3 regions of the Neorhizobium phenanthreniclasticum genome follow, and region 2 is predicted to be linked to each of the others. Evidence: riboswitches for the same ligand, from Rfam matches in the RefSeq annotation. Region 2 holds a riboswitch; each other region holds the start of a gene.

Region 1 (3,271 bases), on a different contig from region 2:
CGACGAACTCGGCAGGCACCGGATGCACACCCGTGACCCCTTGCGTGTTCTGCGCGGTCAGCGCCGTCAGCACGGCCATGCCATAGGTGCCGCGTGCCGAAAACGTCTTGAGGTCGGCCTGAATGCCGGCGCCGCCGGAGGGATCGGAACCGGCGATGGAAAGAATATTGCGGATCATGCGCGTGCCCTTTCGATTTCCTCGGCAATCCTGCGGGTGGCGGCTTTGGGGTCCGGCTGGCCGCAGATCGCGGAGACGACGGCGATGCCTCTCGCGCCGGCGGCAAGTGCTGGGCCAGCATGCTCCGCCTTGATTCCGCCTATCGCAACAGCCGGCACGGGGGCTGCTGCGACGATGCGGGCAAGTCCGTCGAAGCCGATCGGCTGCTTGTGGTCCGGCTTGGTGACGGTCGCAAAGACCGGGCCGATGCCGACATAGTCCACGACGGAGGTATCGATGCGTTGCGCCAGTTCCTCGGTTTCGACCGAGAGACCGAGGATCATGTCCCGGCCAATGCGCTCGCGGGCGATAGCCGCGACCATGTCGCTCTGACCGACATGCAGGCCTGCGGCACCGATTGCGATCGCCGCCTCGACATCGTCATTGACGATCAGTGGCACTCTGGCGCCGGCAAGCGCTGCCTTCAGGGCACGGCCGGTCTCGATGATCTGCGCCGTATCCGCGTGCTTGTCGCGGAGCTGCACGATCGTAGCGCCGCCCTCGACGGCAAGCCGGGCAGTCTCCACCATGCCGATTTCGCGGCAGAGATCGGGATCGAGGACGAGATAGACGGAAAGGTCGAAATTCTTCATGCGCTGACGATCCTGGCTTTGGTATCGAGCGTCTCGGGCGAAAGTGTTGCAAGGCGATCGAGAAAGAGGGGCAAGAAGGAGCCTGGTCCGGCGGCACTGATAGCCGCTTCCTCGCCAGCGACCGCGAACATGGCGAGTGCCGCCGCCGTCGCCTCGAACGGTCCTTCCGGGTTTGCCGCCGCAAAGGCGCCAACGAGGCAGGTGAGCGAGCAGCCGAGGGCAGTGACGCGTGGCATCAGCGCTGAACCGCCCATGATGCGAACCGAGTGCTGGCCGTCGGTGACGAAATCCACTTCACCGGTAACCGCGACGATGGAGCCGCTCTGCCGGGCAAGCGCGATCGCCGAACCTTCCGCCGCCTCGGTCGGATCGCCGCTGTCAACGCCGTGGCCGCTCGACTGGCTGCCTGCCTGCGCAATGATCTCGGAGGCATTGCCACGCACGATCGTGGGTTTCAGCTTCATGAGTTCGGCGACAGCAGCGCGGCGGTAGGCGGTGGCGAAATGGGCGACCGGATCGAGCACCCAGGGCTTGCCGGTTTCGCCAGCGGCTTTCGCAGCTTCCTTCATGCCAGCCAGGAAATCCGGCGAAAGCGTTCCGATATTGATCGTCAGCGCAGATGCGATACTGGCAAATTCGCCGGCCTCCTCTTTCGTATGCACCATGGCGGGCGAGGCGCCGGCAGCGAGCATCACATTCGCCGCGATATTCATCGCCACGAAATTGGTGATGTTCTGGACAAGCGGATTTTTCGCACGCATCGCAGTCAGCAATTGGCCTGGAGTCTGTGTGGTCTGCATTCTCGCCTCGTTCGGCGGGGCAGACGCATGGGTTCTTCTGATCGAAGAACCGAACGACTCCCTCCGCCAGCATGATCTGGTTCAGGTTCAAAGGGTACTTCTCAGCCCAGCTTTACGCCGGACGCCCCTGTCTGGGACAAGGCTTACCGCAGATCGGCCTGCGACCGCCAGCGAATTTTTCTGAAAAATACCCTTGAAGCTCTAGTGGCTGGAGGTTGTAAGGAAGTGCTCGATCCCGAAAGGAAAGAGAAATGGCAGCGACAAATCAGGCTCGGTACAAGGTTGGCGGCATGGATTGCGCAAGCTGTGCGACCAAGATCGACACGGCAGTGCGTCGCATGCCGGGCGTCGAGGATGTGTCAGTATCCGTCGGCGCCGGCACGATGACAGTGAGCCATGACGAAACGAGCGATCTGGGCGCGATCGAGAAAAAGGTGACCGGGCTTGGTTATTCGCTGCGGGCGCTCGGCAGGAAGACGCCATCCGCGACGGTGCATGAGCATGATCACAATGGCGGGCACGATCACAGCCATGACCATAACGACCGCAGCCACTCCACACATGGCGCCAGGGAGATTGAAGGCCTTCATGGTCACGACCACGGGCCGACGGAAGGACCGTGGTGGAAGAGCGCCAAAGGCCGGCTGACCATCGTTGCCGGTGCGGCGCTCGCAATTGCCTACGGGCTCGGCCATGTGGTGCCGGCCTATGACACCTATATATTCACTGCTGCGATGCTGATCGGCCTCGTGCCGATCGCCCGTCGCGCCGTCATGGCAGCCCTTGCCGGCACGCCGTTTTCGATCGAGATGCTGATGACCATTGCCGCCGTCGGAGCGGTCGTCATCAATGCCTCGGAAGAGGCTGCCGCCGTCGTCTTCCTCTTCCTCGTCGGCGAGCTTCTGGAAGGGGTCGCAGCCGGCAAGGCGCGCCAGAGCATCCGCAGCCTCACGGCGCTGGTCCCGAAGAACGCGTTGCTGGAGGTGAACGGGCAGACCCGTGAGGTGCCGGCCGAGAACCTGGCGGTTGGCTCCGTCATCCTCGTGCGGCCAGGCGACCGGATTTCGGCGGATGGCGTCATCGTCGCCGGCACGAGCGCGGTCGACCAGGCGCCGGTGACGGGGGAAAGCACGCCGGTCGTGAAGGGCGTCGGCGATAAGGTTTTCGCCGGCACGATCAACGGCGATGCGGCGTTGCGCGTGCGGGTGACGGCTGCCGCGGAGGACAACACGATCGCCCGCATTGTCCGGATGGTCGAGGAGGCGCAGGAGAAGAAGGCGCCGACCGAGCGTTTCATCGACCGTTTTTCACGCTATTACACACCCGGCGTCGTGGTGGTCGCCGCTCTGGTTGCCATCCTGCCGCCGCTTGTGGCCGGTGCCGCCTGGGGGGTGTGGATCTACAAGGGCCTGGCGATCCTGCTGATCGGCTGCCCCTGCGCGCTGGTCATCTCGACGCCGGCTGCGATCGCTGCTTCGCTTTCCTCCGGTGCCCGTCGCGGCTTGCTGATGAAGGGCGGTGCCGTTCTGGAAACGCTCGGCAAGCTGACGGCCGTGGCGCTCGACAAGACCGGAACGCTGACCGCCGGCAAGCCGCAGGTGACCGATGTGATCGCCTTCGGCCACAATGCCGAAGACGTGCTGCGTTACGCCGCGGCGCTT
Region 2 (3,271 bases):
TCGCTTCATATCGGCCACAGACCCTCGAGCGGCAATGATTGCCAGCGATGTAAGGACGGCGAGCAAGCCGGCGGTAAGTGCGATGGCAAAACTCGTCCATGCGGCGCGAAGGAAGGCGATGCTGGTCGCAAGGTTCCAGAGATTGGCCTTCAGCCCGGCAGAGACAATCGATGCCAACGGCAGAACCAGAAAGGCGGTGGCGACCGAAATGGCGAACGCATCCCAAAGTCGCGCGGGCACGGTCCGACCGTCGAAACGACGGGTCGCCTGACCTGCTGTCATGCCCGCATCGTCCGGTATGGGAAACCGCGCCATGGCGATCAGGATCAGCGCGGTAACGCCGATCTGCAGGAGCGCGAGCACGACGGCGCGCGGCGGGTCGAAATCGAAACGCAGCGATTGATAGATCGCAACTTCGAGCGTCGTTGCCGAAGGTCCGCCGCCGAGCACGAGCACGAGCGTGAAACTGGTGGCGCAGAGCATGAAGATCAGGCCGGCAATGCCGGGAATGACGCGTTGCACAGCCGGCCACTCGATGAACCGAAAGACCGAAAATGGTCGCATGCCGAGGCTGGAGGCGAGCTGCCAGTATTCCGCCGGAAGCCGCTCCAGCGCGGCGAGCAGCAGCCGGGCGGCGAGCGGCAGGTTGAAGAAGACATGGGCCAGCAGAATGCCGGTAAGTCCGTAGATGCTGACTGGCTGGTCGAGGCCGAGTTTCAACAGCAGGCTGTTGATCACACCTTGCCGGCCCCAGATGCCGATAAGACCCAATGCGCCGATCAGCACCGGCAGGCCCATGGGAACCGCCATCAACCGGATAATCCAGACACGTCCTGGAAAACGGGGGCGGCGCGCAAGCGCCAGCGTAACGGGTATGGCAAAGGCGATGGAGAGCAGTGTCGAAAGCACAGCCTGCCATAGGGTGAAGCGCAGGATCCGCCAGGTATAGGCCGTGAAGAGCCGGGCTCCTGTGTCCCCAGCATCCCATGAAAGCAGCGCGGTGACAGCAATGCCGACGAAGAGGGTGATGCCAAGGAGGCTCAGCAGGCCCCAGGCAATCCCCCGTCGTCGTTGGGCGCGGGTCAGCAAGGCGGAGGTCTTAGTTCATGCTCATGGCGGTCAGCCATTCGTCGATCCAGGCCTGCCGGTTCTTCGCCACCTCGTCCGAGCCCATCAGGAAGGTCGTTTTCGGCTGCACGAGCTTGTCGAAGGCGTCCGGCAACGGCTCGGATGTCTTCGAAATCGGCATCATCCAGTTGGTGGTGGGGATAATGTCCTGAAAGGCTGGCGAGACCATGAACCTGAGGAACTGTTTGGCCAGATCCTTGTCGGACGCGTTTGTCAACATGCCGGCCACCTCGATCTGGATGTAGTGGCCTTCCGAGAAGGATGCGGCCTGGTAGCGTTCGGTCTTTTCCTCAACCATGTGATAGGCGGGCGAAGTGGTGTAGGAGAAGACCATCGGCACCTCGCCCTTTGTGAGAAGACCATAGGCTTCCGACCAGCCGGGGGTGACTGTCAGCACACGCTTCCTGAGTTTCGCCCAGGCTTCCGGCGCCTTGTCGCCGTAGACCGACCTCACCCAGAGCAGCAGGCCTAGTCCCGGCGTCGAGGTGCGCGGATCTTCGATCGCGATTTTCTGCGAAGGGTCGCCTTCCACCAGTTCCTTCAGGCTCTTGGGCGGATTCTTCATCACCTGCGTATCGTAGACGACGGCAAAATGACCGTAGTCATAGGGGATGAAAGTATCGTCGGTATAATTTCCGGGCACACTGACAGCGGATGTATCGAGGCCGTGCGGTTCGAAAAGGCCGGTTGCCTTGGCTTCCGAAATCAGGTTGGTGTCCAGGCCGAGCGCGATATCGGCATCCGTCTTCTCGCCTTCGAGCTTGAGGCGGGTGAGGAGCGCCACACCATCGGCAACGCCGACGAAGTTGAGCCTGCAGGTGCAGCTCTTTTCGAAGGCTTCCTTGACCTTCGGGCCGGGCCCCCAGTCGGAGACGAAGCTTTCATACGTATAGACAGTCAGTGTCTTTTCCTGCGCCTGAGCGGACAGTGAAAAGGAAAGGGCGGCTGCGGCCGCGAACATCGAAAGAACGATCTTGCGCATCAGCGCCTCCTCTTTTGATTGTGGGAATAGGCGCTGATGGGAAGCCGTCTAATCCCTCCGCCGGTCTTAACCGGATCAGGTTCCGCGGGTTGGCAAAGCCTCTCAGCCACACTGGCGTGGCACCCCGTTAGAGCGAATCAGGTGTAGCGGCGGTGGGATCGGCTGGCAAGAGGCTGCGCCGCGATCAGGCAGCGCTCATATCCATCTACATGATTTCCCAGACGTGGCCGTCCGGATCCCGGAAGCTGCAGCCGTACATGTTTTTTCCTCTTTGTCCCCATCCAACGCACATGGGCGCGTTCGCCCCAAGGATGAGTAAGAGAATGTAAAACCGACATCGCAGCCAGGGTTTTTCTCTAGTGGTGCGGGTTCCGGCGGAACACCTTGAGTTCGCGCGGAACGACTGCCATGCCGTGAAGCCGGTTGGCAATGGCATAATCGATCGTCCTTTCCATGACTTCCGGCATGACGGGCTTCGTGAGAACACCGAGAGAACCTTCCACGCCATCTTCGAGATCATCAGGGGTCGCGGTCATGAAGATGACCGTCACGCCATATCGTTCGGCAAGCCGCCGTCCAATCTCGGGACCGGTCCTTCCATCGGTCAGATTGACGTCCACGATCGCGATATCGGCGCGCGGCGCCAGTTCCAGGGCATGTTTTCGGGCATTGGCAAAGCCCGCCACCTTCAGTCCCATATTTTCGACAGTTTCGGCGATATCGAGAGCGATCAGGAACTCATCCTCCACGATCAGCACCCGTTGACTCGTCACCTCACTGGGTGGCCGACGACGCGTTACATTTGTCAGCATTGGACGTCCCCGCACGGTTTCCGGTCCTTAATTCGGATCGAGGGCGACGACCGGCGCCTCGACCATGAACGCAGGCAGAACGAGCAGGATGGTGGATTGTTCCGTTTTGCGACAGACGCCCCTGCCGAAACGGTTATTAGAGTTAATAATTCGTTAGTTCAGCTCTCCAGCTCTTCCCGCAGCATCTCGAGCTCGAGCCATTCTTCTTCCATTTTCGTCAGTCTTTCGCGCAGGCTTTCCATTTCCGCCGCAAGCTTGTGGAAGGCGGCAGGGTCTTTGGAAAAGAGGTTCGGGTCCGCCATCTTCTTCTCGCGGACTGCAATTTCTTCCTCCGCCTTGGCAATTTCCT
Region 3 (3,271 bases), on a different contig from region 2:
CGCTTCGCCGCAGACCTTCAGCTGCTTGTCCATGTTTTCCTTGATCTTGTGCATCGGCACATGGCCGGGGCCTTCAATCATCACCTGGCAGTCCTTCGCCCAGGCGATCTGCGTCAATTCGCCGAGCGTTTCCAGCTCCGCGAACTGCGCCGCATCGTTGGCGTCGGCGATCGAGCCGGGGCGCAGCCCGTCGCCGAGCGAGAAGGAGACGTCATAGGCGCGGCAGATGTCGCAGATCTCTTCAAAGTGCTCGTAGAGAAAGCTCTCCTTGTGGTGATGCAGACACCACTTGGCCATGATCGATCCGCCGCGCGAGACGATGCCGGTGACGCGGTCGACGGTGAGCGGAATGTAGGCAAGCCGGACGCCGGCATGGATCGTGAAATAGTCGACGCCCTGCTCGGCCTGCTCGATCAGCGTGTCGCGGAAAACTTCCCAGGTGAGATCCTCGGCAATGCCGTTCACCTTTTCGAGCGCCTGGTAGAGCGGCACGGTGCCGATCGGGACCGGTGAATTGCGGATGATCCATTCGCGGATATTGTGGATGTTGCGGCCGGTCGAGAGGTCCATCACCGTGTCGGCGCCCCAGCGGATCGCCCAGACCATTTTCTCGACCTCTTCCGCCATCGACGAGGTGACGGCCGAATTGCCGATATTGGCGTTGATCTTCACCAGGAAGTTCCGGCCGATGATCATCGGTTCGGTCTCCGGGTGGTTGATATTGGCGGGGATGATCGCCCGGCCTGCGGCGACTTCCTGGCGCACGAATTCCGGTGTCACAAAGTCTGGCACGTGCGCACCAAAACTTTCGCCATCGCGGGCAAGTGCTTCCTTGGCGGCCTGCCGTCCGAGATTTTCGCGGATGGCGATGAACTCCATTTCCGGTGTTATGATCCCGGCCCGCGCATAGGCGAGCTGGGTGACGGCCAGGCCTGCTTTCGCCTTCAACGGAGCATTGCGGACCGGGAATTCCGGCGTCAGGCGATCGCCGGTGACGAAGCCGTTGTCCTCCGGCTTGACGATGCGTCCCTCATAGGTCTCCACGTCGCCGCGGGCCTTGATCCAGCTTTCGCGAAGACGCGGCAGGCCGGATTCAATGCTGATCGTCGCGCCTTCGGCCGTATAGGGACCGGATGAGTCATAGACCGTCACCGGCGGTTCGCCGGAGGTCGGGTGCAGCGCGATCTCGCGCATCGGCACGCGGATGTCGGGATGAAGGACTCCGGGCTTCAGGACCTTCTTCGAGGCGGGAAGCGGGCCGGTGGTGACGACCGGGGTAAGCTTGGTGGTCGCGATATTCATGGTTGAGGCTCCAAGGTTTGACGTTTGGAGACCCAGTCCGGTGTTGGAATGATGGAAGAACGCCTTGAGCCGGAGCGGGAATCCCGCCATTGAGCCGTGAGCATCCGCACCGTCCCTACGCCAGTATGAACTGGATCAGGTTCAACGGGTCACTGCGCCACAATCGGCAAAGCCGTATTGCCCAGCAGTATCTCAGCCCCTTGCCGGGACCCCCCTGGTGAATCCGGACATCAGAAACCGGAGCAGCCCTCCTGTCAAGCCAGTTCGGACAGATGCCGATCGATTGGATTTTAGCGAATCCCGCAGCCCGATTTTCAGCATGTTTCTTACCGGAATCTTATGCTTTCCGGCCTAAACATCCCGCCAGCGATGAACGCTTGAGTTCCAATTATCGGGAGACGTCGAGATGAACGAGACCATTCGCGAACTGCTGGCGAAACTGGGCAATCTGCCGGTCGCCGTGACCGAGCTGGAAGATGGCGCCGATCTTTATGCGGCGGGCCTTTCTTCCTTTGCATCCGTGCAGCTCATGCTGGGCCTCGAAGAGGCCTTCGACATCGAGTTTCCGGACAACCTGTTGAACCGCAAGTCCTTTGCCAGCATCTCGGCGATCGAGCAGACGGTATCCCACATCCTGAAAGCCAAAGAGGCCGCGTGATGAGCCTTGCCGCTGTCGCAACCGATATGAGCCTCGGCGCACGCGCCCATCGCGTGGCGAGGGTGGCCGCCGATTTCGCCGATTCCGTCGACCGCGAAGGCCGCTTCCCGAAGGAAGCCGTCGATGCCATGAAGGCCGAAGGCCTGCTCGGCATCCAGATCCCCGCAGCCTTCGGCGGCGAGAGTGCGACGACGCAGGAGCTCGCGGAGATCTGCTCCATTCTGGGACAGGCCTGTGCCGCGAGCGCCATGGTCTTCGCCATGCACCAGATCAAGGTTTCGAGCCTTGTCGAGCACGGTGCCGAGAGCGAATGGCACAGGGATTTCATGCGCGAGCTTTGCGCTCGCCAGCTTCTCGTCGCCTCGGCGACGACGGAGGCCGGCATCGGCGGAAACCTGCGCAATTCCATCTGCGCCATCGAGATCGACGGCGACACCTGCCGGCTGACCAAGGATGCGACGGTGATTTCCTACGGGGAGCACGCCGACGCGATCATGGTCACCTCCCGCGCCCGTGCGGACGCGGCTCCGGGCGATCAGGTGATGACCGTCTTCAGGAAGAGCCAGTATATGCTCGAAAAGACCGTCGACTGGGATACGCTCGGCATGCGCGGCACCTGCTCGGATGGTTTCATCTTCAAGGGCGAGGCGCCCGCGGCACAGGTCTTCCCGAAGCCTTTCGCCGAAATCGCCGCACAGTCCATGCTCGCAAGCTCCCACCTGCTGTGGAGCGCCGTCTGGTACGGTATCGCCGCCGATGCGGTGCTTCGCGCCCAGGCCTTCGTGCGCGCCGCCGCCCGCAAGGCGGGCGGCTCGCAGCCGCCCGGCGCGTTGCGGCTGGCCGAGGCCTCGAACCTGCTGCAGCTCCTGAAGGCCAACATCCTCTCGGGCCTCAGGGCCTACGAGGATGCCAAGGCGGATCCGGACCAGCTTTCCTCCATGGCGTTCTCGATCGCCATGAACAACGTCAAGCTCGCCTCCTCCGAGACGATCCTGACGATCATCAACCAGGCGATGATCATCTGCGGCATCATGGGCTACAAGAACGGCACGCCCTACAGCCTCGGCAGGCACCTGCGCGATGCCCATTCCGCCCAGTTGATGATCTCCAACGACCGCATCCTCGGCAACACGTCGACCATGTTGCTCGTGCAGAAACCGGACACCAGCCTTCTCGGCTGACGCCCACTTCGTCAAATGAATTGCCCTTCAAATGAATTGATTGAGGTGAAGCCAATGGACATGCAAGTTTCCTTTCTCGACCGCCTGTTCGATGCAGGCCTTCTGATCGAGACCGGCGTCGACGGTCTTT

What was found. A riboswitch is a leader RNA that binds a small molecule or an ion and turns the genes downstream of it on or off. The one in region 2 is predicted to bind thiamine pyrophosphate.
Region 1: linked by a shared signal. The riboswitch ahead of thiM (hydroxyethylthiazole kinase) and the one ahead of thiB (thiamine ABC transporter substrate binding subunit) in region 2 are both predicted to bind thiamine pyrophosphate.
Region 3: linked by a shared signal. The riboswitch ahead of thiC (phosphomethylpyrimidine synthase ThiC) and the one ahead of thiB (thiamine ABC transporter substrate binding subunit) in region 2 are both predicted to bind thiamine pyrophosphate.

Annotation. Positions count from the first base shown of each region.
Region 1 is NZ_JBEAAL010000025.1:16,499-19,769, reverse strand. It holds gene thiD (bifunctional hydroxymethylpyrimidine kinase/phosphomethylpyrimidine kinase) at 1-178, opposite strand, end outside; gene thiE (thiamine phosphate synthase) at 175-810, opposite strand; gene thiM (hydroxyethylthiazole kinase) at 807-1,610, opposite strand; TPP riboswitch at 1,652-1,749, opposite strand; gene ABK249_RS25375 (heavy metal translocating P-type ATPase) at 1,862-3,271, shown strand, end outside.
Region 2 is NZ_JBEAAL010000003.1:105,647-108,917, forward strand. It holds gene thiP (thiamine/thiamine pyrophosphate ABC transporter permease ThiP) at 1-1,089, opposite strand, end outside; gene thiB (thiamine ABC transporter substrate binding subunit) at 1,100-2,089, opposite strand; TPP riboswitch at 2,146-2,247, opposite strand; gene ABK249_RS06630 (response regulator) at 2,467-2,922, opposite strand; gene ABK249_RS06635 (ABC-F family ATP-binding cassette domain-containing protein) at 3,081-3,271, opposite strand, start outside.
Region 3 is NZ_JBEAAL010000035.1:14,220-17,490, forward strand. It holds gene thiC (phosphomethylpyrimidine synthase ThiC) at 1-1,302, opposite strand, end outside; TPP riboswitch at 1,397-1,528, opposite strand; gene ABK249_RS29655 (acyl carrier protein) at 1,709-1,960, shown strand; gene ABK249_RS29660 (acyl-CoA dehydrogenase family protein) at 1,960-3,141, shown strand; gene ABK249_RS29665 (amino acid--[acyl-carrier-protein] ligase) at 3,196-3,271, shown strand, end outside.